DNA from 2 places in the Dorea formicigenerans genome. Region 2 is predicted to be linked to the other one. Evidence: predicted binding sites of a transcription regulator. Region 2 holds the regulator's gene; the other holds the start of a gene.
The links. Region 2 encodes NrdR, which represses ribonucleotide reductase genes. Its sites were predicted from a motif close to CACAANATNTTGTG; they were not measured.

Region 1: nrdD (anaerobic ribonucleoside-triphosphate reductase) is a predicted target of NrdR. The motif match lies at 8,271-8,284, and genes of this name have one in related genera.

What each region holds. Positions count from the first base shown of each region.
Region 1 covers NZ_CP102279.1:2,291,105-2,306,502, reverse strand. Annotated here, with positions in the region: gene NQ560_RS11180 (COG2426 family protein) at 1-335, shown strand, start outside; gene NQ560_RS11175 (3-deoxy-7-phosphoheptulonate synthase) at 351-1,415, shown strand; gene NQ560_RS11170 (helix-turn-helix domain-containing protein) at 1,447-1,800, opposite strand; gene NQ560_RS11165 (hypothetical protein) at 2,001-2,462, shown strand; gene ispG (flavodoxin-dependent (E)-4-hydroxy-3-methylbut-2-enyl-diphosphate synthase) at 2,546-3,601, shown strand; gene NQ560_RS11155 (PolC-type DNA polymerase III) at 3,594-8,159, shown strand; gene nrdD (anaerobic ribonucleoside-triphosphate reductase) at 8,399-10,588, shown strand; gene nrdG (anaerobic ribonucleoside-triphosphate reductase activating protein) at 10,687-11,181, shown strand; gene NQ560_RS11140 (YitT family protein) at 11,282-12,145, shown strand; gene NQ560_RS11135 (Rpn family recombination-promoting nuclease/putative transposase) at 12,232-13,341, opposite strand; gene pepT (peptidase T) at 13,771-14,997, opposite strand; gene NQ560_RS11125 (YbaK/EbsC family protein) at 15,091-15,398, opposite strand, start outside.
Region 2 covers NZ_CP102279.1:789,174-804,571, forward strand. Annotated here, with positions in the region: gene NQ560_RS03990 (alpha/beta fold hydrolase) at 1-527, shown strand, start outside; gene yqeC (selenium cofactor biosynthesis protein YqeC) at 595-1,356, shown strand; gene NQ560_RS04000 (RluA family pseudouridine synthase) at 1,370-2,260, opposite strand; gene NQ560_RS04005 (NUDIX domain-containing protein) at 2,400-3,431, shown strand; gene trxA (thioredoxin) at 3,536-3,847, shown strand; gene NQ560_RS04015 (nucleotidyl transferase family protein) at 3,867-4,511, shown strand; gene arcC (carbamate kinase) at 4,610-5,539, opposite strand; gene NQ560_RS04025 (YlmC/YmxH family sporulation protein) at 5,735-5,974, shown strand; gene nrdR (transcriptional regulator NrdR) at 6,083-6,544, shown strand; gene truA (tRNA pseudouridine(38-40) synthase TruA) at 6,541-7,275, shown strand; gene NQ560_RS04040 (exodeoxyribonuclease III) at 7,340-8,092, shown strand; gene NQ560_RS04045 (pyridoxal-phosphate-dependent aminotransferase family protein) at 8,378-9,607, shown strand; gene NQ560_RS04050 (polysaccharide deacetylase family protein) at 9,646-10,524, shown strand; T-box leader at 10,710-10,953, shown strand; gene NQ560_RS04055 (2-oxoacid:acceptor oxidoreductase family protein) at 11,091-11,663, shown strand; gene NQ560_RS04060 (4Fe-4S binding protein) at 11,663-11,965, shown strand; gene porA (2-ketoisovalerate ferredoxin oxidoreductase subunit alpha) at 11,967-13,151, shown strand; gene NQ560_RS04070 (thiamine pyrophosphate-dependent enzyme) at 13,167-14,102, shown strand; gene pduL (phosphate propanoyltransferase) at 14,258-14,902, shown strand; gene NQ560_RS04080 (hypothetical protein) at 15,357-15,398, shown strand, end outside.

The DNA of each region.
Region 1 (15,398 bases), 1.5 Mb from region 2:
ATATTATACCGGTTCCGTTTATCCTGCTTCTGATCACACCGATTTTTAACTGGATGAAAGGAACAAAACATTTAAAACCGCTGGTAGATAAGCTGGAAGCAAAAGCAATGAAGAAAAAAGACCAGATTGAAAAATATGAATTCTGGGGACTTGTATTATTTGTTGGTATTCCGCTTCCGGGAACCGGAGCATGGACAGGTTCACTCATTGCCGCACTTCTCGGTGTGAAATTTAAGAAAGCATTTCCGGCAGTCATCATTGGAATCTGCATGGCAACTGTAATTATGTGGTTCATATCTTATGTGCTTCTTGGTGGAGTACAGATTTTAGGATAGTGCAGTCTTGAATGAATAAGAGAGAAGAAACATAGAAGGAGAAAAAATATGTCTATGAAATTCAATACGACACTGCCTTCTCCGACAGAACTGAAGGAAGAATATCCTCTGTCAGAAAAGCTTGCAGAGTTAAAGAAAAAAAGAGATCAGGAGATTCGAGATATTTTTACGGGAAAATCGGACAAATTTGCAGTCATTATCGGACCGTGTTCTGCAGATAATGAAGATTCAGTGTGTGAGTATGTGAATCGTCTGGCAAAAGTCAATGAAAAAGTAAAAGATAAACTGATGATTATTCCAAGAATTTATACAAATAAACCAAGAACGACCGGCGAGGGATATAAAGGAATGCTCCATCAGCCGGATCCGGATAAGGCACCGGATCTTTATGCGGGAATTATTGCAATCCGTCATATGCATATCCGTGCTATGGAAGAAAGCGGACTGACCGGAGCAGATGAGATGTTATATCCGGAGAACAGAAGCTATCTGGATGATATTTTATCTTATGAGGCAATCGGTGCACGTTCTGTGGAAAATCAGCAGCATCGTCTGACAGCAAGTGGAATGGATATTCCTGTCGGAATGAAGAATCCGACCAGTGGAGATCTGTCGGTGATGCTGAATTCTGTAGTGGCAGCCCAGATGGGACATCGTTTCATTTACAGAGGTATGGATGTACAGACGTCAGGAAATGATCTGGCACATGTGATTTTGCGTGGAGGCGTAGACAAATATGGAACATGCCAGCCAAATTATCATTATGAAGATTGCCTGCGATTATTTGAACTTTATCAGAAGAAAGATCTGAAAAATCCAGCAGCAATTGTTGATGCGAACCATTCTAATTCAAATAAAAAATACAAAGAACAGCTTCGTATTGTCAGTGAAGTGCTTCATACACGAAGATATAATCCGGATCTGAAAAATATGATCAAGGGTGTTATGGTGGAAAGTTATCTGGAAGAAGGAAGACAGAATATCGGACCTGATATGGTATATGGAAAGTCCATTACGGATCCTTGTATTGGCTGGGAAGATACGGAGCATCTAATTTATAAAATTGCAGAAGAGTGCTAGAAAATAAAAAAAGAAAAATAATAAGTGCAGATTAAGAGCTTTCTGAAGCATCTTTTTCTTTCAAAAGTTTCATATACTTTTTGAGATCACGTTTGCTGCTTCGGGAGAGGCTTCGGTATGCAAGCAAAAGATTCAGCTCATCATCAGAATTGGTTGTAAGCCGGGAAGGAGAGAGGGTGATAGTATCCTCTTCGTCATTCAGAAGATAATCAACAGGGACCTCGAATAAATCTGCGATTGCCGTCAGCTTTTCATGAGAAGGCTGGCGGCCCTTTTTTTCGTAACCTGCAATAGCAGAGCGGGAGACATGGATACAGTCAGCAACATTTTTCTGAGTCATATTAAATTTTTTGCGTAATTTGCGTAGCTTCTGACCGAATGACACTTGCCAGGTCTCCTTTCTTTTGTATTTTTGGTATATTTTACCAAGTGTTATGTGAAAAAAAGATAAGTGTGGCGGATGTAAACAAAAAGTAGCGAAAAAGTTCCGTTCTGGAACATGAGAATACCCGTTGACACTGTCTGGAAAAGAATCTATAATTTAGTTATGATAGAAAAGAAGAAAAGTGAGAGGATTATAAGAGTATGATTATAGCAGGCAATGATGAGGCAAAAAGAAGTAAGATATGGCGAGTGGTTACCCTTGTATCCTCAGTGCTGATCATTTTAATCGCAGTATATCTGCTGACGAGAATGTTCACGACTAATCCAGTAGTAGGAAACTGGGAAAGTGAGGATGCAACGATTGCGCTAAAGATTGAGAAGAACGATACGATTCAGGTAGATATCACGGATATTGCAGAGAATACAGATGCAGCCGTAGAGATGAATTACAGCGTAGATATGAAGTCAAAGATTATTACCATCACAAAAGATGAGGAGCAGATTGACAAGGCAGTTGAGAAAGCGGACGGTGCATATACAAAAGAAGATCTGGAGAATGTACTGGATGATCTGGATTCATCTTTTTCATACAGCGTAGATGGCAATCAGCTGACACTTACAGAACGAGAATATGGGGAACAGTTCACGTTCATCAGAAAGTAGGTATCAGACAAAAGAAATCTAAAACGAAAATATCAGAAAATCTGCCGTGTGGCAGGTTTTCTGCATGTGAAGGAGCAAAAATCATGTACAGAGATCACACGAAAGAAGTTCAGATTGGAAATGTTACGATCGGAGGAGGTAATCCGATCAGAATACAGTCAATGACAAATACGAAGACGGAAGATGTGGAGGCGACTGTTGCCCAGATTCTTGCTCTCGAGAAAGCCGGCTGTGAGATCATCCGCTGCGCTGTGCCGAATATGGATGCAGCGAAAGCAATTGGTGAGATCAAGAAGCAGATCCATATTCCACTTGTGGCAGATATTCATTTTGATTATAAGCTGGCGATTGCAGCGATTGAGAACGGGGCAGATAAGATTCGTATTAATCCGGGTAATATTGGAGATGAGCAGAGAGTCCGTGCTGTTGTTGAAAAAGCAAAAGAGTACGGTGTTCCAATTCGTGTTGGTGTGAATAGTGGATCACTGGAAAAGCATCTGGTAGAGAAGTATCATGGGGTGACTGCAGAGGGACTTGTAGAGAGTGCCCTGGACAAAATACAGCTTATCGAGGAGATGGGATATAATAATCTTGTAGTCAGTATCAAATCTTCTGATGTTATGATGTGTGTAAAGGCACATGAACTGATCGCCAAGAAATGCCCATACCCATTACACGTAGGAATTACAGAGGCAGGAACATTATTGGCAGGTAATATAAAATCCTCAGTAGGTCTTGGACTGATTCTGGGACAGGGAATCGGAGATACAATCCGTGTGTCACTGACTGGATCACCATTAGAAGAGATCAAGACAGCGAAGATTATTTTAAAGACACTGGGACTTCGCACAGGTGGAATTGAGGTTGTATCCTGTCCGACATGCGGAAGAACCCAGATTGATCTGATCGGACTTGCAAATCAGGTCGAAGAGATGGTTGCAGATATCCCACTGGACATTAAGGTCGCAGTTATGGGCTGTGTGGTCAATGGACCGGGAGAAGCAAAAGAAGCAGATATTGGAATTGCCGGAGGAAAGGGAGAAGGACTCCTGATCAAAAAAGGCGAGATTGTAAAGAAAGTAAAAGAAGAGGAACTATTAGAGACATTGAGACAGGAGCTGTTGCATTGGAATGAGTAAACCGTTCTTTGAAGTATTCCCTACGTTAAAGGCAGGGGAAGATATACGTAATATGTTCGAAGGAGCGCAGGTATTAAAAGTGACGACCAACTCTGACCGGACATTTTTAAGAGTGCATATAGTAAGCCGTCATCTGATTCAGAAAACATTGGTATACGAGATGGAGCACCTGATCAAGAACCAGCTTTTCGGAAGAAGTGCCGTGCAGGTAGAGATTCGAGAAAAGTATGAGCTGTCCGGACAGTACACGCCAGAGAATGTGATGGCGGAGTATCTGGACAGCTTTCTTGCGGAGCTGGATACAAGAAGTGTTGTAGAACGCAATATGCTGCAGAATGCGAAATGTACCTTTGAAGAAGGAAATATTCTTTGCATGCAGTTAATCGACACTGTTATTGCGCAAGGAAAAAAAGATTCTCTGACAGATTATTTAAAAGGTGTGTATGCAGAACGTTTCGGATTGCCCATTGAGATTCGTGTCATGTATAAAGAACCAAAAGAAAGTACTTTGAAATACAATGATATGCGTCTGCAGCAGGAAGTAGACAGTATACTGGATCAGGTTGAGGCTGTACAGAAGCAAAAAGAGGAAAAAAAGCAGGAAAAAGAAGCAAAGTCTGGGGAAAAAGAAACATCTGGAAGCGGACAAGGTGGAAAAAATTCCGGAGACGGAAAAAATTCTGGCAGTCCTGCAAAAGGTGGATTTTCAAAAGGCAGTGGATTCCAGAAGGGTGGCTTTCGTGATAAGAAGGTGTTTGTGAAATCTGCGAAGATGGATCTTGATGAGTCAGGTTTGATTTACGGACGCCCATTTGACGATGAGCCGATTGAACTGTCAACCGTGATTGGTGAGATGGGAGAAATTACATTTCGAGGAAAAGTCATTAGCTTTGATACAAGAGAAATCCGCAATGAAAAGACCATTGTCATGTATGCAGTGACAGACTTTACTGATACGATCATGGTCAAGATGTTCGTGCGTAATGATCAACTTGCAGATGTACTGGCTGAAATTAAAATGGGTGCATTCCTGAAAATTAAAGGCGTGACCAATATTGACAAATTTGACGGCGAACTTGTCATTTCTTCTGTGTTTGGAATTAAGAAAATTTCTGATTTTACAGAATCCAGAAAAGACAATGCGGTAGAAAAGAGAGTGGAGCTCCACTGTCATACGAAAATGAGTGACATGGACGGAGTTTCCGAGGTCAAAGATCTTGTAAAGAGAGCACATGACTGGGGGCATAAGGCAATTGCGATTACAGATCATGGTGTGGTACAGGCGTTCCCGGACGCGAATCATTATATTGAGACACTGGATAAAGACGATCCATTTAAAGTTATTTATGGTGTGGAAGGATATCTGGTCGATGATTTGCAGGATGTGGCAGTCAATGAGAAAGGTCAGTCTTTAAAAGGAACCTATGTTGTATTCGATCTGGAGACGACGGGATTTAGTTCGGCAAAAGATAAGATTATCGAAATTGGTGCAGTTAAAGTTGAGAACGGAGAAATTACGGATAAGTATAGTACATTTGTGAATCCGAAGATTCCGATTCCATTTCGAATCACACAGCTTACAAGCATTACTGATGAGATGGTTATGGAATCACCGGAGATTGAGACAATTCTCCCACAGTTTCTAAAGTTCGTAGGAGATGCAGTGCTGGTAGCGCACAATGCCAGTTTTGATGTGAGCTTTATCGAAGAAAATTGCAGGCAGCAGGGCATAGAACCGGATTTTACTTCTGTAGATACGGTGGGACTTGCTCGTGTATTATTACCGACACTTTCAAAATTCAAGCTAAACGTTGTGGCAAAAGCACTGAATATTTCTCAGGAACATCACCATAGAGCAGTGGATGATGCCAGAGTTACCGCAGAGATTTATGTGAAATTTATTCAGATGCTGGAAGAACGTGGAATCGAGACACTGGATCAGATGAATCATTTTGGCGCGCACAACGCGGAAGCAATCCGTAAGATGCCGTCTTACCATGTCATTGTTCTGGCAAAGAATGATATTGGACGCGTGAACCTTTATACATTGATTTCCAAGTCACATCTGGAGTATTTTGGACGTCAGCCGAGAATGCCAAAGAGCGAAGTGTTAAAATACAGAGAGGGTCTGATTATTGGAAGTGCTTGTGAAGCAGGAGAATTGTATCAGGCAATACTGGGAGAAAAATCTGCAGAGCGGATTGCCAGAATTGTTAATTTTTATGATTATCTGGAAATACAGCCACTTGGAAATAACCGGTTCATGATTGATAGTGATCGTGTGGAGAAGGTTCAAAGTGAGGAAGATTTACGTGAGATCAACCGTGAGATCATCCGTCTTGGAGAACGGTTTGATAAGCCGGTCGTGGCGACCTGTGATGTGCACTTTATGGATCCGGAAGATGAAGTGTACCGCCGTATCATTATGGCAGGAAAAGGATTCAAAGATGCAGATCAGCAGGCACCGTTGTATTTGCATACGACAGATGAAATGCTGGAGGAGTTTGAATACCTTGGTTCAGCAAAAGCAAAAGAAATTGTCATTGACAATCCCAATATGATTGCGGATATGGTGGAAAAAATATCACCAGTCCGCCCGGATAAGTGTCCACCGGTCATTCCAGATTCAGATAAAACGCTTCGTGAAATCTGTTATAACAAGGCACATTCTATGTATGGAGATCCGCTCCCGGAGATTGTTACAGAGCGTCTGGAACGTGAGCTTAATTCCATTATTTCCAACGGATTCGCCGTTATGTATATTATCGCACAGAAATTGGTGTGGAAATCCAATGAGGACGGATATCTTGTAGGATCCCGTGGGTCGGTAGGATCTTCTTTTGTTGCGACCATGGCTGGAATTACAGAGGTAAATCCATTAAGCCCACATTACTATTGCCCGAAGTGCCACTACAGTGATTTTGAATCCGAAGAAGTACGGGCTTACGCAGGGGGCTGTGGATGGGATATGCCGGATAAGGAGTGCCCGGTGTGCAAAACCAGGCTTGTAAAAGATGGATTTGATATTCCGTTCGAAACATTCCTTGGATTTAAAGGAAATAAAGAGCCAGATATCGATCTGAACTTCTCAGGAGATTATCAGAGTAATGCCCATAAATATACGGAAATTATTTTCGGAGCCGGACAGACGTTCCGTGCCGGAACGATTGGTACGTTGGCGGATAAGACAGCATTTGGGTATGTAAAGAACTATTTTGAAGAGCGGGGAACAAGAAAGAGAACTTGCGAAATTGACAGGATTGTTCAGGGATGTACCGGTATCCGCAGAAGTACCGGACAGCATCCGGGAGGAATCATTGTACTTCCTCACGGGGAAGATATCAACTCATTCACTCCGGTGCAGCATCCGGCAAATGATATGACGACTGATATTATTACGACACATTTTGACTATCATTCCATCGACCACAACTTGTTAAAATTGGATATTCTGGGTCATGATGATCCAACCATGATCAAGGCACTTGAGGCATATATCAGTTCGCCTGCTATGGAAAATGAGTACAATGAGACGGATCATCCATTTGTAGCAACAGATATCCCTCTGGATGATCAGGGGGTAATGTCTTTATTCCATGATACATCGGCACTTGGAATCACACCAGATGATATCGGGGGATGTCCGGTAGGATGTCTTGGAATTCCGGAGTTCGGAACGGATTTCGTAATCCAGATGGTAGTAGATACAAAACCACAGACACTTTCAGATCTGATCCGTATTTCCGGATTGTCCCATGGAACGGACGTATGGCTGAACAATGCGCAGGAGCTGATTAAGAGCGGTAAGGCAACCATTTCTACAGCAATCTGTACCCGAGATGATATTATGACATATCTGATCAACAAAGGACTGGATAGTGAGGAATCCTTCACGATCATGGAGCGAGTGCGTAAAGGTACCGTTGCAAAAGGAAAATGTAAAGATTGGCCGGAGTATAAAAAAGATATGTTGGAACATGATGTGCCAGAGTGGTACATTGGTTCCTGTGAGAAAATTAAATATATGTTTCCGAAAGCCCATGCGGCAGCCTATGTCATGATGGCATATCGTATCGCCTATTGTAAGGTAAATTATCCGCTGGCATACTATGGAGCATATTTTGGAATCCGTGCAGATGCATTTTCTTATGAAATTATGTGTCAGGGCAAGGAAAAACTGCAATACTATATTGATGATTATACAAGACGGTCTGATTCTCTCAGTAAAAAAGAACAGGATACAATGAAGGACATGCATATTGTTCAGGAAATGTATGCGAGGGGATATGAGTTTCTGCCAATCGACATTTATCGCGCAAAAGCAACAAAATTCAGTATCGTAGACGGAAAGCTGATGCCACCGTTTTCCAGCATTGACGGAATGGGAGAGAAGGCTGCAGAAGCGGTGGAGGAAGCGGCAAAAGATGGTCCATATCTGTCCAAAGATGATTTTAGAAACCGTACGAAAGCAAGTAAGACGGTTGTAGATTACATGGCAGATTTAGGACTTTTAGGAGACCTTCCGGAGTCCAATCAGTTGTCATTATTTGATCTTTAACAGACAAAATGGGCAAAAAATGGACAGAAAAAGGTATACTTATAAAAGTATGTTAAAATTAAAATAATGCTTTTCAAACGCCATATTTTGTAGTAATATAATGGGGCGGAACACAATATCTTGTGATTTTGAAGAAACTAAATAGTTTCTTACCGGAGTGAGTGTGAATTGTGGAACACAAGATGTTGTGGTGGATCCGAAAAGCAGAAGAACAAAGATATATAAGAAAGGCGTGAGACATGAAGATGTTAGTGAAGACGAAAGTAATCAAAAGAAATGGAGAGGAAGTCGGCTTTGATCTGGAAAAGATCGAGAATGCAATCCGCGCAGCTAATGAAGAAGTTGATAATATTTACAAACTGAATGAATTCCAGGTCCGGGCAATTGCAGATGATATTGCAGGACAGGTAAAAAAATCAACTCACGCTATACATGTAGAAGATATTCAGGATATGGTAGAGACTGGAATTATGGGAATGCGTGGCTATGAAGTGGCACAGAAGTATGTGCGCTACCGTTATAAACGTGAATTGGCAAGAAAGTCCAATACAACAGATAACGGGATCCTTGCACTGATTGATAACATTAATGAAGAAGTCAATCAGGAAAATTCCAATAAGAACCCGGTGATCAACTCCACGCAGAGAGATTATATGGCAGGAGAAGTAAGTAAAGACCTTTCCAAGCGTGTACTTCTTCCGGAAGAGGTTGTAGAAGCACATGAACAGGGAATCATTCATTTCCATGATTCAGATTATTTTGCACAGAAAGAGCACAACTGTGATCTGATCAATCTGGAAGATATGCTTCAGAACGGAACCGTCATCAGTGAGACAATGATCGAAAAACCACACAGCTTCTTTACAGCGTGTAATGTGACGACTCAGATTGTAGCACAGGTCGCAAGTAATCAATATGGAGGACAGTCTTTTACACTGGCACATCTTGCACCATTTGTGGATATCAGTCGTAAGAAAATCCGTAATATTGTTATCTCTGAACGTAAAGCATGTGGGGAGAGTCTGGATGAGGCAATCATTGACAAACTGACAGACTGCCGTCTGAGAGAAGAGGTAAAAAGCGGAATTCAGACAATCCAGTACCAGCTTATCACACTCATGACATGTAACGGACAGGCACCGTTTGTTACCGTATTCATGTATCTGGATGAGGTGGAAGACGGTCAGACAAGACAGGATCTGGCACTCATCATTGAAGAAGTATTAAAACAGAGAATGCAAGGCGTTAAGAATGAGAAGGGTGTTTGGATCACACCGGCATTCCCGAAACTGATTTATGTCCTGGATGAAGATAATATTACAGAAGATTCTAAGTACTGGTATCTGACAGAGCTTGCAGCAAAATGTACTGCAAAGCGTATGGTTCCGGATTACATTTCTGCAAAGATCATGAAGGAACTGAAAAAGGGTGAAGTTTATCCATGTATGGGATGCAGATCTTTCCTGACAGTAGAGGATTCTCAGATGCTTCCAAACGGAAAGCATAAATTCTACGGGCGTTTCAATCAGGGTGTTGTTACAATTAACCTGGTAGATGTAGCATGTTCCGCAGAAGGAGACATGGACAGATTCTGGCAGATTCTTGATGAGAGACTGGAGTTATGCCACAGAGCACTCCGTTGCCGTCATGAGAGACTTCTTGGAACTATTTCAGATGTGGCACCGATTCTCTGGCAGTACGGTGCATTGGCAAGACTGAAAAAAGGTGAGACCATTGATAAGCTTCTATATGGCGGATATTCAACCATTTCTCTTGGATATGCAGGCCTTTATGAGATGTGCATGCGCATGCTTGGAAAGACGCATACAGATCCGGAAGCCAGACCATTTGCAATGGCAGTTATGCAGAGGTTGAATGACAAATGTGCCCAGTGGAAAGCTGCTGAGAATATCAGCTATTCTGTATATGGTACACCGATGGAGTCTACCACATACAAGTTTGCAAAATGTCTTCAGAAGAGATTCGGAATCATCAAAGGAGTTACAGATAAGAATTATATTACGAACAGTTATCATGTACATGTATCTGAGCCAATCAATGCATTTGACAAGCTGGAGTTCGAGGCAGAGTTCCAGAAACTGTCACCAGGAGGAGCAATCAGCTATATTGAAGTCCCGGATATGCAGCAGAACATTCCGGCAGTCCTTTCTGTGATGCAGTTCATCTACGAGCATATTATGTACGCAGAATTGAATACAAAGAGTGACTACTGTGAAATCTGTGGTTATGATGGAGAGATTCAGATTAAAGAAGACGAAAGTGGAAAGCTTATCTGGGAGTGCCCGAACTGTGGGAACCGTGATCAGGATAAGATGTCAGTAGCCAGAAGAACATGTGGATATATCGGAACACAGTTCTGGAATCAGGGAAGAACACAGGAGATTAAGGATAGAGTCTTACATCTGTAAAAGCAAATTGCGGAGTTAAAGTATAAAATTATACGGTTCCCGGATTTCGCATTAAAATTTGCAGATTAGTTGGAAAAAATAAAGGCTGGGAATTTTATATGAATTATGGAGAAATAAAAAAATATGATATAGCAGATGGTCCGGGAGTTCGAGTGACATTGTTTGTCTCAGGATGTCGTCATCACTGTAAAGGTTGTTTTAATGCAGAAACATGGGATTTCCATTATGGGAATCCGTACACTGAGAATACTGAAAAAGAAATTTTGGATGCATTGAACCATCCATACATTGCAGGACTTACACTTCTTGGCGGAGAACCATTTGAACCGGAGAATCAAAGAGAACTTGTAAAGCTCTTAAAAAAAGTCCGGGAAATGTATCCAAAGAAGAATATCTGGAGTTATTCCGGGTATGTATATGACAAAGATCTGATACCAGGTGGAAGAGCCTATACAGAAGTCACGGATGAGATGTTGTCTTATATAGATGTACTGGTAGATGGTCCGTTTGTAGAAGATTTGAAGGATATTACCTTACAGTTTCGGGGAAGCAGTAATCAGAGAATTTTAAATCTTCGTGAAATGAAATTATAATACAAGAGCAGATGCGAATTATAGAATATATAGTTTGTGTCTGTTCTTTTTTTTGAGAGAAGCTATGATATCAGATGAAAGATAAGAGGAGGAAATGTATATGTTAAAGAAAAAATTTGACTGGAAGGAATTAGGGATTGATCTTCTGGTGGATCTGGCAGCAGGAATGCTTGGTGCGGTTGGAATTTATAATTTTGCGCTGAATGCGAATTTCCCGGTAGCAGGATTTTCCGGAATTGCAATCATACTGTATCATCTGTTTAAGATTCCAGTTGGTGCAGGAATGATACTTCTGAATATCCCGGTCACCATTTTCTGTTACAAATATCTTGGAAAAACATTTTTCCTAAAGTCAGTAAAGACAACTCTGATCTGGTCCGTACTGACAGACTATGTGGCACCGATGCTTCCAGTGTATAATGGAAACAGGCTTTTGGCTGCACTTTGCATGGGTGTATTATGCGGAATAGGATTTGCGCTGATTTTTATGCGAGGTTCCTCTACCGGAGGACAGGATTTTATCAGTATGTCCATCAAGAAAGCAAAACCACACATGACACTCGGTATGATCACATTCGGTTTGGATATCTGTACGATTATCCTTGGAAGTGCACTGGTATTCAAAGAAGTTGACGGACTGATTTATGGAATCCTTGTGACATATCTTATGGCGACGGTTATGGATCGTATTATGTATGGAATTGATGAAGGTAAGATGACATTGATTGTAACAAAGCAAGGAAAAGAGGTGGCAGAACAGATTGATGAATATGCAGGCCGTGGTTCAACGATTCTGGAAGGTGTGGGAAGCTATAGTGGTGAAAAAAAAGACGTGGTCATGTGTGCATGCAATAACAAGCAGATGTATACGATAAAAAGAATGGTAAAAGAGATAGATCCGAAAGCATTTACGATCATTATGGAATCCAATGAAGTTGTCGGAGAAGGATTTAAGCAGGAATAGAGATATCTAAAAGGACAACATTTATAAAAATAAGATTCCTTTTTTGATAGTTATTGAAAAAAGGAATCTTATTTTTGCGATACAAGTTATGAATTCAATTGCTCAAGAATCTTTTCGGCGTTGTAATCAGGAAGCTGTTGCAATGCAATATCATAAATAGGTTGGATAATATCTAGTGGCTCTAGGAGTGATTCTGCAATTTGATTGACAGAATACTGTAATTCAATTCGTTTAATAACTTGCTTGATTAAATGGAGTCGTTCGCCTTCAATTCGCCCGGCACGTTCACCTTCGATTCGCCCGGCACGTTCGCCTTCGATTCGTCCCTCAAGCCGTCCTTCCTCGCGGCTGACCCGTCTGGTCTCCTGTACGTCGTAAGCCTGAAAATTGTCAAACATCATACTGAATTTCCTCCTTGTGATCTGGTCTGTAACCTCGTAAACTTCTTCATCAGGTACATTTAATTTATGAAGAAGAACGGCGATCACTTTACCAATAATTTTTAACAGATAATCTGGGGTGTCTTCTGTAAGATGTTCCGTGTATTTTTTAGGGATATCTTTTAAGGCATGAAATTCTGAGGAACTCTGAAGCTGATTAATCAGAAAGATTAAAGAGAGTTCGTCGTTCTTTTCAATCAAATCCTGTTTGGAATATTTGTTTAACGGAACGACCAGGTAATTGAAACTTGGTATGTAATCTCCGAAGACATCACTCAAAAAGACGCGATTCTTAAAGTTCAACGGTGCAGACCATGTGCTGCTCCCCTCGTAATATACGATAGGCAGGATTGGTGGATAAAGAAAATCCTTAGATTTTGTGGTACCTTTATGTAACTTTTCCTGTTGCGCGGCATAATCTGTCCAGATAAATACAATATAACGGAGTATTCGGAAGGACATATCAAAATCATTTTCTGACTGGTGTTCGATGAGTGCAATCAGATAAATCTCAGAATTGCCTATCCAAATTTTATTCACGGTATCAGAGTCTCTGGATTCCTGAAATAAAGGCAGAAAATGTGAAGAAACATTTTCAATATCTTCGGGCTTAATCTCTTTAAAAAGAGGAATGTCCGTGTAACCTTTTAGGAACTGAGCACAAAGTACCGGGTCTCCGAATACAATTTTAGCAGCGTTGTCTTTTGTGTGAGTATTGTGTACCCCATTTGAAGTTGTCGTATTGTTTGTTTCCATAAATCTCCTCTCTGGGCAAATGTGATATGGAAACTATCTGAATATATTTTAACATTTTGAGTATAAAAAGACAATGCAAAAAGAGCATATGATGAGAAAATGTAATTACATTCAGAAGTACCGTATCATTTGCCCGGTGAAACTGTAGCTATACCAGTGCCGGGAATCACTGAAAGCTGCGGTGAATGAGTAACTTCATCAAAAATCTGAGTGAATTATTTGCTGAAAAAGCAAATGAAATTCAGAATTGAAATCTTGGCTAGAGATTTCTATGGGCGTTGAAACATAATGAAAATATCATGCCCGAAATTTGATGTAGATGTAGTGTAACATAGGGAGAATAATAAAGCAAGAAAAGACTGAAAGAATTGTGAGACTAAGAGAACCATAGGAAAAGTCGAATTATTTTCCCTATGGTTCATTTTAATATTAATTGCATTGTATGCTATATATTTTCACCAGTTCTGTAATCATTTCAACAGCCTTATCCATACCTTCTACTGTAATATGTTCATACGGTCCGTGATATGCGTATCCGCCGGTTCCGAGATTCGGGCAAGGAAGACCGCGGAAACTGAGCTGGCATCCGTCTGTACCGCCGCGGACTGGTAAACACACTGGTGTAAGACCGACAGCTTCGCAGGCTTTTTTTGCATTATCAATCAGATGCATATGCTGCTCAATTACTTCTCGCATATTGCGATATTGATCTTTTAATGTGAGTGAGACAGTTCCTTCACCCCATTTTGTATTTAAGTCGTCTGCAATCTGCTGCATAATTTCTTTACGGTGATTGAAATTTTCTGCATCGTGATCTCGGATAATATAGTTCAATTTTGCATAACTGCACTCACCTTCCATCTTCATGAGATGATAAAATCCTTCATATCCATCTGTATCGCGAGGCCTCTCACCTTTTGGAAGCATAGAATCAAATTCCATAGCGACCAGACTGGCATTGATCATCGTATCTTTGGAAGAACCCGGATGTACACTGACTCCGTGAAATTCTACGACAGCACTGCTTGCGTTAAATGTCTCGTATTCAATTCCGTTTTCCATACCGCCATCCAGTGTGTAAGCAAAATCAGCACCGAATGTTTGCAAATCGAAATGTGAAGCGCCGGTTCCAGTTTCTTCATCAGGTGTAAATGCAATACACAGGGGACCGTGTGGAATGCTTTGAGTTTTCAGTCGTTCGACCATAGTCAAAATGCCTGCGATTCCAGCTTTATCATCGGCACCAAGAATTGTTGTTCCGTCACTGGTGATTAATGTGCGTCCTTTCATAGATTTTAAATGCGGAAACATTTCCGGACTTAAGACAAGTTCACTTTCGCCAAGTGCAAGAGCTTCTCCATCATAATTCTCTGTAATCATCGGTTTTATATCATGGTCACAATAATCTGAAACCGTATCCATATGTGCAATAAAACCAATTGCAGGTGCATTTTCACATCCTGGAGTTGCCGGAATCTTTCCATACAGAAAGCATGTGTCTGTCAATGTTACATCACAGATGCCTAATTCCTCCATTTCCTTTTTTAAAACATTTGCCAGGTCAAACTGGCACTGGGAAGAAGGTGTTGTCTCACTTTCCTCATTGCTCGGTGTGCGAATTACCACATATTTCAGTAATCGTTCATATGCGTTCATAAAATATAACTCCTTTAAATTAATAGAATATTAAAGATTTATCACTGTGATACTCACAAAATGTTCTGTGCATCACAATCGTATATCCTGACATTATTCTTTGCAGACATCGACCCATTTTTTTGCACCTGAGACTGATTCTAATTCTGCAATTGTAAGTTTGACTGCACTGTGGTCATTACCTGCTGCTGGATATACAATATCGAATTTTTTCAGGGATTCGTCTAGATAAACAGGAATTCCTTCTTTGATGCCGAATGGGCATACACCGCCCGGAGCATGTCCAATATATGCTTCAACGTCATCAAATGGAATCATTTTTGCTTTTGCATGAAATGTATCTTTATACTTGTGATTATCGATTCTTACTGTTCCTTCCGTCAGAATCAAAATCGGGGTAT
Region 2 (15,398 bases):
TCATAGTCATGGGAACCGGAGCGCAGCCGGGAGTCGCGTTATTTTTTGGAAAATTACTGTGCAAAGTCATCGCTGCATTTAAAGGTGATGATTACCGGAGTGCATTTGTGGATAACATGGCATTTGGTGGATATAATAAACGGTTTGAGCCTGCCAGAACAGATAAGGACTGGCTGACGCGTGATGAAAAAGAGGTGGACGCCTATCTGGCGAATCCATGGTGTACGTTCCGCTTTACAGTCAATGCATATTATCATATGTTCTGTGGCATTGAGTATGCACAGAAAAAAGAGAATATTGAAAAGATCCCAAAAGATTTGCCGTTGTATCTGGTGGCAGGATCAGACGATCCTGTTGGAAACTTCGGAAAAAGTGTGGAAAATGTTGCAAAAACGTATCGGGAATGTGGAATTAAAGATGTGTCCCTTAAGCTTTATGAGAAAGACCGCCATGAGATATTAAACGAGCTGGACCGACAGGTGGTTTACGAGGATATACTGGCGTGGGTGGAAGCGCATCTGATATAGCCAGCATCGACTGAAACGGGAGAAGACTTGTAAAAGGTGAACTAGAAAAACGCGAGGAGATGAAAAATTGGCTGAGAGAGAAAGAAGAGTCATTTCGCTGGTCGGCGGTGGTGGCAAGACAACGACCATGTATGCGCTGGCTGAAATTTTCAGAGAAGAAGGGAAAAAAGTAATTGTGACGACAAGTACACATTTGCAGACCCCGCCAGAAGAAATCCGTGCGTGGAATATTGAAGAAGTGAGAAGTCTCTGGAAATCTGACCAGATTGCGGTCATCGGTACAGATTGTGAAAGTAATAAGAATCTTGCAGCAGGAGATCAGGCAGCAGTAAATCAGATGGAAAATAAGAAATCTGTGAAAAAGATGCGTATGCCAGATGGTTCATTTTTACAGGAAGTTCTGCAGGAAGCGGAGGTTGTACTAATTGAAGCGGATGGAGCAAAGCATCTTCCTTGTAAGGTGCCAATTGAAAAAGAACCGGTCATTATTCCGGAGTGTACAGATGTCATTGCGGTTGTGGGAATGGACGCATTAGGAAAGCCATTAGAAGAAGTCTGCTTTCGAAAAGACCTTGCAGTTCAGTTTTTAAATACGAGTTATAAACATCTGATAGCAGAAGAGGATATTGCAAAAATCCTTTCATCAGTGAAAGGTGCACGAAAAGGCGTGGAAGACCGGAAATATTGTGTCGTTCTGAATAAATGTGACGATGAAATCCGCAAGGAGCGGGCCGAGAAGATCCGCTCCTTGTTAAAAGAAAAGAGCATTGAAAATGTAATGATCACAAATTGTGAAAATCGTCAAAATGAGTTGAAGAAATATTTCTGATAAAATTCTTGAATTATTCCTGCATAACCCGAGCCATATCTTCTGGCAGCGGTGCAGTGAAACTCATATGTTCCCCGGTAATCGGGTGGGTGAATTCCATGTGGTGGGAGTGCAGAGCTTGACGTGTCATGTACTCCATGTCTGGGTTGTACAGGTAGTCACCAATCAGTGGATAACCGAGATATTTCATATGAATACGGATCTGGTGGGTGCGGCCGGTCTCAAGACGAAGAGAGACAAGGCTGTGCCCATTTGCTTCTTTTACCACTTTATAATGGGTGACTGCATCTTCTCCATGTTCCCAGTCTACGGTCCGTTCGATGATGGTTCCGCCCTTGCGCCCGAGCGGAGCTTGGATGGTTCCTTCGGAAGGTGTGACAGAACCTCGTGCAATTGCGAGATATTCCCGGTGAACTTCACGGTATTTTGTCATGTCCGAGAGAATACTGCCACTGACCAGATGCTTGGACACAATGGTAAGTCCCGAAGTATCCCGGTCCAGACGGTTACAACACCGGAAAATGAAAGGTTTCCCCTGAGACTGAAAGTAGTAAGCCAGAGCATTTGCTATAGAGTTTGTGTAATTATTTAAAGACGGGTGAATCGGCATGCCGGCAGGCTTGTTCAGCACAAGAAGATCCTCATCTTCATAAATAATATCCAGCGGCAGGTTTGTCGGTGGAATCTTCTCAGAATTCTTTGTTTCACAGATACGCACCTGCAGGTGGTCTCCTGTAGAAAGTTCCTGACGCATATAATAATGTACCCCATTTACAAGGATACTTTTCGGCATTCTTTTAATCTCCGACAGATTCTGCCCGGAGTAGCGCTTTCGGCGTAAGAATTGCTCAACTCTAAGGCCGGCACTGTCTTCATCTATGATATAATCGATATTTCGATTCATTGCATTTCTCCCATATAATGTCTATAATAAAAAGTAATCTGGCGATTAGTGCTAGTATAGCACATTTTTCAGTGTAATGGAAATCCAGTGAATTACGTTATTTATCAGCCATTATTTATAAGAAAAGAGGAAACCAATAATGACATCACTTAGTACTTTATGTTATATAGAAAAAGATGGGCAATATCTAATGCTTCACCGTACAGTGAAGAAAAATGATGTGAATAAGGATAAATGGATCGGTGTGGGCGGACATTTTGAAGCAGATGAAAGTCCGGAGGAGTGTGTGCTTCGTGAAGTGAAAGAGGAGACAGGATATACATTGACTTCTTATCGGTTCCGTGGGATTGTGACATTTGTATCTGGAAATGGTGTGACAGAGTATATGCATCTGTTTACTGCTGATGAATTCGAAGGAAAACCCATAGCATGCGATGAAGGTGAACTGGAATGGGTGAAAAAAGAGGACGTGTTGAAACTAAATATCTGGGAAGGCGACCGGATATTTTTACGGCTTCTTGCAGATGAAGAGCCATTCTTCTCACTGAAGCTTGTCTATGATGGTCATGATACACTGGTGTCAGCAGTGTTGAATGGAGAACCAATGGAGCTTTTCGATATTTTAAATCCAGACGGCAGTAAAACCGGAATTGTGAGAGAGCGAGTGGTTGCGCACCGTGAAGGAAGTCTGCATGCGACAGTGCATATGTGGATTGTGCGTCCGAATGAGAAGAGTGGTTATGACGTTCTTTTACAGAAGCGCAGCCAGACAAAAGATTCCAATCCAGGCAGCTATGATATATCCTCCGCAGGACATGTGGACGCCGGAGATGAGATTCTTGAATCAGCCATTCGCGAGCTGAAAGAAGAACTTGGTATTGAGGCAAAACCGGAAGAACTTCATTATATAGGTGTACATTACGGAGCATTTGAGGCAGAATTTTATGGGAAAATGTTTCGGGACAGAGAACTTAGTTCAGTCTATGTATACACAGAACCGGTGGAGATTGAAAACCTCAAATTACAGAAAGAAGAAGTGGAAGCGGTTCGCTGGATGGATTACGAGGAGTGCAGGCAGAAAGTTCATGACGGCACGATGCCGAACTGTATTTACGAAGATGAATTTCGGATGGTCGGGGAATACCTTGACAGAGTAAGTGTCGGCCGTTAAGATGAAGTCAGAGAAAATATAGTACAGACAGGCTGTACAAAGATGCAGTTATAAAAAAATGAATCTGTGCAGATAATGAATAGATGAAAGGAAGGTAAGCATATATGGCAGTTGTACATGTAACAGGAGATACATTTGAGCAGGAAGTATTAAAAGCAGAAGGAAAGGTACTGGTTGATTTCTGGGCCGGCTGGTGCGGACCGTGTCAGATGCTTGGACCGGTTATTGAAGAAGTGGCAGCAGAAGTAGATGATGTAAAGATCTGCAAAGTGGACGTAGACCAGTGCATGGATCTTGCAAGACAGTATAAGGTTGTGTCCATTCCGATGCTTGTTGTATTTGAAAATGGAGAAGTGACAGGAAAGCAGCTTGGACTGATCAGTAAAGAAGAAGTATTACATTTAATTGGGAAATAAAAAGGAAACGGGTATACAAATGACAAGAACGGGAATTGTAAATGGAAGATTTCAGGTGCTTCACCTGAAACATATGGAGTATATTCTTGCAGCAAAGATGCGCTGCGACAAATTATATATCGGAATCACGAATCCGGATGGAGCTCACACGCGGGATACGGTGCATGATGAGAACAGAGGAACGAAAGCAGGGAATCCATTGACCTATTTTGAGCGGTGTGAAATGATCCGCGGTGCAATGGAAGAATTTAATGTGCCTGCGAAAGAGTATGATTTTATTCCATTCCCGATCAGCATGCCGGAGTATATCGCACAGTATACACCCAAAGAAGCAGTATACTATGTAGGAATGTTTGATGCCTGGGATGAGGAAAAGTACAAGATTTTACGAAGCCTTGACCTGGATGTGAATATTCTTTGGAGAAAAACGGAAGAAGAGAAAGGAATTACTGGATCAAAAGTACGGGAGCTTATCGCTACAGATCAGGAGTGGAAACAGTTTGTTCCCAAAAGTGTGTATCATTATCTGACAGAAAATGAACTGGACAAGCGTGTAAAGCGTCTGGAACTTATGAGGATTGAAGAAAAAAAGGCCATTGAACAGATGAACATTGCAGAGGCAGTGGAACGTCTCGAAATGATGGAATCCCAGGATATGGATTAAAGGAATAGACAAAAAAGTATGGTTGATAACAATTGAGAGAGATTTTTGTTATCAACCATACTTTTCTTTTAAAAACATTTTTAAATTCAAGATGGAATCTAACGAATCACTGTTCCGGTCTTTCCTTCCAGCGCCTCGTTTAATTTATCGTAAGAAGTGATGAGTGCACTTCTGCCTTCTCTGCCTTCTACAAAGTTTACGGAAGCATTGAATTTCGGGAGCATGTTGTAAACTCCAAAATGTCCTTCTTCCATATATTTTTTAGCCTGATCGACTGTAATTTCGCCAAGGTCTTTTTCATCGGCACGTCCCATATGGATCTTAACTTTCTCAACACTTGTCAGAATGATCAACATATCAGCATCTGTCTCTTCTGCCATCTTACCGGCAGTCAGATCTTTTTCAATAACAGCGCTGGCTCCTTTGAGATGATTGTCCTGCTCAAGTACCGGAATTCCCCCACCGCCACATGCGATAACAACCTGATCTGCATCTAACAGGGCTTTGATTGCATCAATCTCGACAATGCTGACTGGATTCGGTGCAGATACGATTCGACGGAATCCCTTTCCCGGCTCTTCCACGATATAATTTCCCTTTTTCCGCTCCAGATTAGCTTCTTCTGCATTCAGATAACGACCGAGAACTTTGGTTGGTGTATAGAATGCCTCATCATAAGGATCCACAACAACACTGGTAAGAACGGTACTGACTGTGCGGAAAATCCCGCGGTCTAAAAGCTCTTCGCGAATGTTGTTCTGGAGATCATAACCGATATATCCCTGACTCATGGCTGAACAGATACACATAGGTGCTGCTGTATAATCTTCATGCTGCTTTGCAAACTCATTCAATGCGGTATGTATCATTCCGACCTGAGGTGCATTACTGTGTGTAATAGCTACCTGATATCCGTTCTGGATAAGATCGGCAATTACTTTCGCTGATTTTTTCACTGCCTCTAACTGTTCCGGCAATGTTGTTCCAAGTGCCCGGTGTCCCAGAGCGACAACAACTCGTTTCTTCATAGTATAGCCTCCTGCTAAAAGTATTCTACCTTTAATCATACATGAGCGGGTTAAAATTGGCAAGATTTTAAGTGATTCTTGAAGAAAAAATCTGACAAAATATATCCGCAGAAGAAAAAACAATGCATAAATCCATGAAGGACCTCGACATTCTTACTGCATATACTATATTAAAAATATATGTGGATGATGAATATGCGCCTGAACGATTTTCAAGGAAAAGAAGTCATCAACGCCTGTGACGGTAAAAAATTAGGCTACATTGTAGATTTTGTCTTTGACGAAAAATGTGGACAGATCGAAGCAATCATTATTCCAAAGACATCAAAGTTCTGTAACTTCTTCTGTGACGGCTCCGAATATATCATTCCTTACAAATGCATTTGCAAAATCGGACCAGATGTCATACTGGTAGAAATGCATGAGAAAAAATAAGAAAAAATTAAGAAAAAGTCCGGGAAATGGGAGTAATAGTGGTTTGACTTCTCGTACGCCACAAGATATACTAATAAGGAAAGATTAGGAAAAGGAGCGCGAAAGAATATGAAATGTCCATATTGTGGAAATCCTGACACAAAAGTAATTGATTCCAGACCTGCAGAGGACGGAAGCTCCATTCGAAGAAGACGTGCCTGCGATATATGTGGGAAGCGTTTTACAACTTATGAAAAGATAGAGACAATCCCTCTTATAATTATAAAAAAAGATAACAACAGAGAACAGTACAGCCGTCAGAAGATTGAAAACGGAATTATCCGGGCATGCTATAAGCGTCCGGTGCCGACAGAGAAGATCCAGCAGGCGGTGAACAATATAGAGACAAAGGTATTCAGTCTGGAAGAAAAGGAAATTCCGAGCAGTGTGGTCGGCGAACTTGTCATGGACGAACTGAAAGATCTGGATGAAGTAGCATATGTAAGATTTGCATCTGTATACCGTGAATTTAAAGATGTGAATACTTTTATGGACGAGCTAAAGAAGATATTAGATAAGGAAGAAAAATGAGAACATACAAATTAACAATTTCTTATGATGGCACCCGCTATCAGGGGTGGCAGAGACAGGCGACGACAGATAATACAATTCAGCATATATTAGAGTGGAGCATTGGAAAACTGGTCGGATACAGAGTCCGTGTAGATGGCTCCGGGAGAACTGACGCAGGGGTTCACGCACGTGGACAGGTTGCAAGCGTACAGCTCTCCAAGCTTTACGATGTAAAGGAATTGAAGGATTCCATTAACAGATATTTACCGGAAGATATCCGGATCATGAAAGTGGAACTGATGAAAAATGGGTTCCATGCGAGAAAAAGTGCAAAAGGCAAGAAGTACGAATATTATATTGACTGCAGAGAAAAACCAGATGTATTTTCCAGAAGATATTGCTATCATTATCCACATAAGCTGGATATCGAAGCAATGCGCGAGGCAGCAGATTATATGATCGGACCGAAGAATTTTACAAGCTTTACGGATGACAGTGAGAATAAGGATCCAGTCCGCAGGGTTACCAACATTAAAATTGTAAGTAATGGAGAAAAGCTCCGTATTACTTATTATGGAACCGGGTTTATGTATCATATGGTCCGGATTATGACAGGCACACTTCTGGAGGTCGGAACAGGAGAGCGTGAAGCCTCTATGATTCCGGTCGTCATTGCAGCAGAAGACAGAAGCCTGGCAGGATTTCTGGCACCGGCAAGGGGTCTGTTTTTAAGAAAAGTGTATTACTAATGCCGTTACTGTCAATTTTGAAAATGGAAGAAAAAAATAGAAGACAAGAACACAGGAGACTAAAATGAAATTCATATCATGGAATGTAAATGGTATCCGTGCATGTGCCGGAAAAGGATTTATGGATTTTTTTCAGGAGACGGACGCAGACATTTTCTGCATTCAGGAGACGAAGATGCAGGAAGGACAGCTTGAACTGGACACACCGGGATATCATCAGTACTGGAATTATGCGAAGAAAAAAGGTTATTCGGGGACAGCAATATTTACCAAGCAGGAACCAATCAGCGTAAGCTACGGACTTGGAATCGAGGAGCACGACCAGGAAGGGCGTGTGATCACATTGGAGTTTGAAGATTTTTACTTTATTACCGTGTATACACCAAACTCCCAGAGCGAGCTTGCAAGACTGGATTATCGTATGAAATGGGAGGAAGATTTTCTTACATACTTGAAAAAGCTGGAAGAGACAAAGCCGGTTATTTTCTGCGGTGATTTGAATGTAGCGCATACAGAGATTGATCTGAAGAATCCAAAGACGAATCGGAAAAATGCCGGATTTACCGATGAAGAGCGTCAGAAATTCACAGAGCTTCTGAATGCCGGATTTGTAGATACATTCCGGTATTTTTATCCGGAGCAGACAGGTATCTACTCCTGGTGGTCTTACAGATTTAGTGCAAGAGCCAAGAATGCAGGTTGGAGAATTGACTATTTCTGTGTATCCGAGAGTCTGAAAGACAGACTGGAAGACGCGAAGATATTGACAGATATTATGGGATCAGATCATTGCCCGGTGGAATTGGATATAAAGTAACTTTAAATTTTAAAATGCGGTTTTGGGTTTTAACTCTCAAAATCGCATTTTCTCTTGAAATATAGGGAATTTGTGGGTATAATAATGTCATTAAAAAGAGGTTGAAAAATCCAATGGGGGAACAAGCTTATTGGTTTTTTGCACCTCTTTTTTCGATATCAGGAATAAAATTTCCAATATCAGATGCTTTCAGAAGAATGTTTAAAAGCATCTTTCCAATGGATTTCTAAGAAAAAAACAGGAAAAAATAACAGAAACAACACATGAAAAGAGAGGATGACAGACATGAAATTTAAAGAGATTAATCCATCACCACGCACACTTATGACACCGGGACCAGTTGAAGCAGATCCTCGCGTACTTCGCGCAATGGGCGCACACATTCTCGGACAGTTCGATCCGGAATTTACAGCACTTATGAATGAGACAATGGAGATGGAGCGCTATGTGTTCCAGACACAAAATAAAATGACATATCTTGTAGATACCACATCAAGAGGAGGTCTTGAGACAGTTCTGACAGGAGCAATCTGTCCGGGAGATAAAGTCTTGATTCCTGCATTCGGACGTTTTGGATATCTGCTTGCAGAGATTCTGGAGAGATGTGGAGCAGATATCACACTTCTTGAGAGAGAATGGGGAACTGTATTTGAGCCGGAAGAGATTGAAGAGGCATTAAAGAAAGACAGCTACAAAGCCGTTGCATTTATCCACGGTGAGACTTCTACATCTATGATGCAGCCATTGAAAGAGATTGGTGAAATCTGTGAGAAATATGGTGCACTTCTGATTGTAGATGCAGTTGCAACACTTGGTGGAGCAGAAGTACACGTTGACGACTGGAAGTTATCCGCATGTATCTCCGGTACACAGAAATGTATTTCAGCACCTTCAGGTTCTGCACTGATTACATACAATGAGCAGATTGAAGAGATTGTTAAGAAGAGAAAGAAAGTAGAGAAAGGAATCCGTACAGCAGATGATGTAAACGGTTCACTTGCAGGAATCCCAAGTAACTATCTGGATCTTGCACAGCTTGAGGATTACTGGAGCCCAAGACGTCTGAACCATCATACAGAGGCTACAAGTATGCAGTATGCAGTACATGAAGCACTCCGCTGTATCGTGGACGAGACTCTGGAAGTAAGATGGGCAAGACACAGCCTCAATGACAAGGCTCTGTGTGCTGGTCTGAATGCAATGGGTCTTAGCATTTTCGGAGATATCGAGCACAAGATGCCGGTTGTAACAGCAATCAATATTCCGGAAGGAGTAGACGGAAAGGTAATCCGTGGAACACTTCTCAACGAGTTCGGAATCGAAATTGCAACATCATTCGGACCACTGGACGGCAAGATTTTAAGAATTGGTAACATGGGATATTCAAGCCAGAAGAGAAATATCCTGATCCTTCTTGGTGCTCTTGAAGCAGTTATGCTTCAGAATAATGTTAAGATTGCTACAGGCGAAGGTGTGGCAGCAGCTATGGAAGTATACAAAAATGCTGAGAAATAAATAAAATTATCGAACATTTAGAACTAAGTGTAGAATATATGATTTACTCCGGAACATATACTGCTATAAAGGCAGATGTTCCGGAGTTTTTTATGAGAAAGTTAATAAAACTTGAGAAAATAAGTACCAATTGCAAGCGTATCCAAAAGAAATGGAATAAGAAATGGTTGACTCGTGGGATTTTTACTTGTGTGGTTGCAATAGCATTGATAGGTTCATACAGGTACATATCAGGAATTGTCAAGGTTTCGAGCAATGTCAATGGAAAAGAACTTCCGATTTATTGTGTCCAGACTGATGAAAAGAAGGTTGCGCTCTCATTTGATGCGGCATGGGGGAATGATGATACCCAGAGAATCCTGGACATTTTAAAGGAACATGATGTACATGTCACATTTTTCATGACTGGCGGGTGGGTCGAAAGTTATCCTGACGATGTGAAAGCAATCTATGAGGCAGGCCATGACCTTGGAAATCACAGTCAGAATCATAAGAATATGTCTCAGCTTTCCGATGAGGAGAAGACGCAAGAGTTAATGAGTGTTCATGAAAAAGTGAAGGAGTTGACAGGAGTCAAGATGCAGTTGTTTCGCCCACCATATGGAGATTATGATGACGCCGTAGTTTTAAATGCCAGGGAAAATGGATATTATCCGATTCAGTGGGACGTGGATAGTTTGGATTGGAAAGACTACGGGGTTGATAGTATTTTAAATACGGTGCTGAATCATAAGGCACTTGGAAATGGTTCGATTATTTTGTGCCACAATGGGGCGAAATATACGGCAGATGCTCTGGATGCATTGCTGGACGGATTGAAAGAAAAAGGTTATCAGGTAGTGCCGATATCGCAACTGATTTATAAAGAAAATTACCATATGGATGTGACCGGAAGACAAATTCCGGACGCGAAGTAGATACCCAGAAAAGCCCGTAAAATGGACGAAAAATCAGAACATACACATCAATTAAAGAACATATATAGAATAGTTTAATATTTGCTGTCTCTTTTAGTAGATTATAATTTTTCAAAAACCTATTGACCTTTCTTTGAATATAGAGTAATATTTATGTAGCGCAAAAACAGATTGCGCTCTATAATTTAAATTCTGTGAAGAGAAAGAGTAGAGATAAGAGATTTCCCTACAGAGAGCTGTCGGTGCTGAAAGACAGTGGGAGGCTTATTTTGAAAATCATCTCTGAGAAGGAAAGCTGAAAGAATCACATCAGGTAAGTTTTCACGGGGATTTCCCGTTATAGAAATCACGTATGATTGTACGTAGTGAATATCACTTGTTTTAGAAGAACAGGGTGGTTGCGGAACTGATAATATGTCCGTCCCTATTTCAGGGGCGGACTTTTTGTATATATGATGCCAGTGACACAAGCTTTGCACTAATAGAAGCATAGATGTAGAAGAGTTAAAGCGTGGAGTAATCTGTAGGCATCATACTTATACACAACAAGAGAAAGGAGAAGATGCATGAGTAATCACACAGAGATCAGATGGCATGGCCGTGGCGGTCAGGGTGCCAAGACAGCAGCATTACTGTTAGCTGATGTTGCATTTAAGACAGGAAAATACGTACAGGGATTTCCGGAGTATGGTCCGGAGCGTATGGGTGCGCCGATCACAGCGTACAACAGAATCAGCGATGAGGTGATCCGTGTACATTCTAACATTTATGATCCAGAGTTCGTTGTTGTTGTAGACGAGTCACTTCTTGAGACTGTAGATGTAACAGCAGGACTGAAAAAAGAGGGGGCGATCCTTGTAAATACAGCCCGCCCGAAAGAAGAGATTATTCCACATCTGAAAGGATACGAAGGAAAACTTTATACAATTGATGCACATAAAGTATCTATGGAAGCTATGGGAAGATATTTCCCGAATACACCGCTTCTTGCAGCAATCGTAAAAGTTGCAAATATCATGGACGAAGAGACATTTTTAAGAGAGATGCAGGCTTCTTTCAAACATAAATTCGCCAGCAAGCCAGAGGTTATTGATGGTAACATGAAGGCTCTTGAGATGGCACTGAAGGAGGTAAAATAATGGCTACAGATATCAGCAAATTAGGAGTTAAGACAAAATGGCAGGATCTGACTGAAGGAATGATCGTTGCCGGAGCAGGAACTTCAAAGGATTTCCACACCGGTGAGTGGACAAGTGTAAAGCCGGAATTTATTGAAGACAAATGTAAACAGTGCCTGTTATGTGTACCTGTCTGTCCGGACAGTTGTATCCCGGTTAAGGATATGAAAAGAGGCGCATTTGATTATGACCATTGCAAAGGATGCGGTATTTGTGTAAAAGCATGTCCGTTCGGTGCAATTACGATGGAAGGAGTGAAATAAGATGGCAGGAAAAAGAGATCGTTTATCAGGAAATGAAGCAATAGCAATCGCTTTAAGACAGATTAATCCGGACGTATTTCCGGCATTCCCAATTACACCATCTACGGAGATTCCACAGTATTTCGCTTCATTTGTAGCAAATGGACAGGTGGATACAGAATTTATCCCAGTCGAGAGTGAGCATAGTTCTATGTCAGCAGCAATCGGAGCATCCGCTGCAGGAGCACGAAGCCTTACAGCAACTTCTTCTTGTGGACTTGCTTATATGTGGGAGGAACTTTACATTGCAGCTTCTAACAGACTTCCGCTTGCACTTGCACTTGTAAACCGGGCACTGTCCGGTCCGATCAATATCAACTGTGATCATTCTGACAGTATGGGAGCAAGAGATGCAGGCTGGATCCAGATTTACGCAGAGAATAATCAGGAAGCTTATGACAACATGGTTCAGGCTTTCCGCATTTCCGAGCATAAAGATGTACGCCTTCCAATCATGATCTGTCAGGATGGATTTATCACAAGCCACGCCGTAGAGAACATTGAACTTCTGGAAGATGCAGACGTCAAGAATTTTGTTGGTGAGTATGAGCCGGAAGATTATCTTCTGAATCCAGAGTGCCCGATGGCAGTCGGCCCTTACTCTATCACAGATTATTATATGGAAGCAAAGCGTAATCAGGCAGAGGGAACAAGAAATGTCAGCCGTGTCGTAAAAGAAGTGGCTGAGGATTTTGAGAAGCTTTCCGGCAGAAAATACGGACTTTTCGAGGAGTATCGTATGGAAGATGCTGAACGTGCAGTTGTTATCATTGGTTCCGCAGCAGGAACAACAAAAGATGCAGTAGACAGACTTCGCGAGCAGGGAGAGAAAGTCGGACTGATTAAGATTCGTCTGTTCCGTCCATTCCCGGCTGATGAGATTGCAGAAGCATTGAAAAATGTCAAGGCAATCGCGATCATGGACCGTGCAGAGAGTTATACAAATCACGGTGGCCCACTTGGAGCAGATGTGATGTCTGCATTATTCCGTGCAAGAAGCCAGGCACTCGCAATTAACTATGTATATGGACTTGGTGGACGTGATGTGCGTGTCGAAGATATGGAAAATGTATACGAAACACTGAAACAGGTCATTGCAGATGGTGATGCCGGAGAAATGTATCGTTACATGGGAATCAGAGAATAAGGAGGCGCGAAGAAGATGAGTTATAATTTTAAAGAGACAATGAACAAACCAGAGCGTCTTGCTCCTGGACACAGAATGTGCGCCGGATGCGGCGGAACAATCGCAGTAAGAAACGTCCTTCGTGGTCTTCATGAAGGGGACAAAGCAGTCATCGGAAACGCAACAGGATGTCTGGAAGTTTCTACATTTACATATCCATACACAGCATGGGAAGACAGCTACATTCACAATGCATTTGAAAATGCAGGGGCAACACTCAGCGGTGTTGAAGGCGCTTACAAAGCGTTAAAGAGAAAAGGAAAATTACAGGATACAAACTACAAATTTATTACATTTGGTGGAGACGGCGGTACATACGATATCGGACTTCAGTCATTATCCGGGGCAATGGAGCGTAATCAGGATCTTGTATATGTGTGCTACGATAACGGAGCTTATATGAACACAGGTATCCAGCGTTCTTCTGCAACACCAATGTATGCAGATACAACAACAACACCAGTTGGAAGCGAGAGCAATGGTAAACCGCAGAACAGAAAAGATTTGGCATCTGTAATTGCGGCACACGATATTCCGTACGTTGCACAGACTACATTTGTACAGAACTTTAAAGATCTGCACATCAAATCCGAAAAAGCTATCTATACACCGGGTGCAGCATTTCTGAACATTATGGCACCATGCCCGCGTGGATGGAGATACAACACACCAGACATTATGGAAATCTGTAAACTTGGTGTAGAGACATGTTACTGGCCGCTGTTCGAGGTCGTAGAAGGAAAATGGATCCTGAACTATGAGCCAAAGAAGAAACTTCCAATCGAGGACTTCTTAAGACCACAGGGTAGATTCAAACATTTATTCAAGAAAGGCAATGAAGATCTTCTTGAGGCATTCCAGAAAGAAGTAGACAGAAGATGGGAAGACCTTCTGTTCAGATGTTCAAGATAAGAGACAGATTTATTTTGAATCTGTAAATAGTAAGAAATGAAAGATTCGGGTTAAGCTTGTAGAGATGCACAGAAGAATATGCTATGTATTGCATGATGTGCATCTCACAGCAAGAATATAGTAAGATTTATGAATTAGGGAAATGAGGTAAAGGCATGGGACTTGCAATACCAATCGAGACAAGTGCAAGGCACATTCATCTGTGCCGGGAAGATTTTGAAATATTATTCGGAGAAGGAAAAGAGCTGACATTTAAGTCAGAGCTCAGCCAGCCGGGACAGTTTGCCTGTGAAGAGCGCCTGGAGGTCCGCGGACCAAAAGGAGCATTCGAGAGGGTTGCAGTTCTTGGACCTTTCCGTGGGGAGACTCAGGTGGAAATCTCTATGACAGATTCCAGAAAACTGGGAATTCCAGGAATGATACGTCAGTCCGGAGACACTGCAGGGACACCTGGATGTACACTGGTGGGACCGTGTGGAAGCGTGGAATTAGACCACGGTGTGATTGTGGCAAAACGCCATATACACATGACACCGGTACAGGCATATCAGTTAAATGTAAAAGATAACGACTCTGTATTTGTCATTACACAGAGCTTTGAACGGGCACTGATATTCGCAGATGTCATCGTTCGCGTCAGTCCGCAGTTCGCACTTGCAATGCACGTAGATACAGACGAGGCAAATGCATTCGCAGGAACCGAGAACCCGACAGGAACACTGCTCAAGCTCTTCGGAGGAAAATCCGAAGAACTACAAAGATGGGCAGATGAGATTCAGAGTGGTATTCATCGGATATAAAATTATATAATACAGGCACAAGAATAGTCCTATAAGGCACGCTCGCGCTACCTTCCGCTGGTAGCGGTACGTAAGCGACCTCAATACGGTCGCTAAGTACCGACCGCTCCAGAGTACCTTTACGGACTATTCTTGTGCCTTATTTTATACTTTTAAGTCCTGGATTCGGGCAAGGAGGCACGCTCGCGCTACCCTCCGCTGGTAACAGTACATAAGCGACCAAAAGACGGTCGCTAAGTACCGACCGCTCTAGAGTACCTTGTAGTGGAGGATTTTTTGTTATATACAATATTCTATATCTTGGATTCAGTTGGGGAGGCACGCTTGCAACATTTTTGAAAATTAGCAATAGGATTGAAAATAAATTATCAATATGATATACTGTTGATAAATAAAAATGTGGGAAAATATAAAAACGGTTACTTACAAGGGAAGAAAAATATGGAAAAAACAAATGAAATCGTATTATTTGAAACGCAAGATAAAGACTATTGGT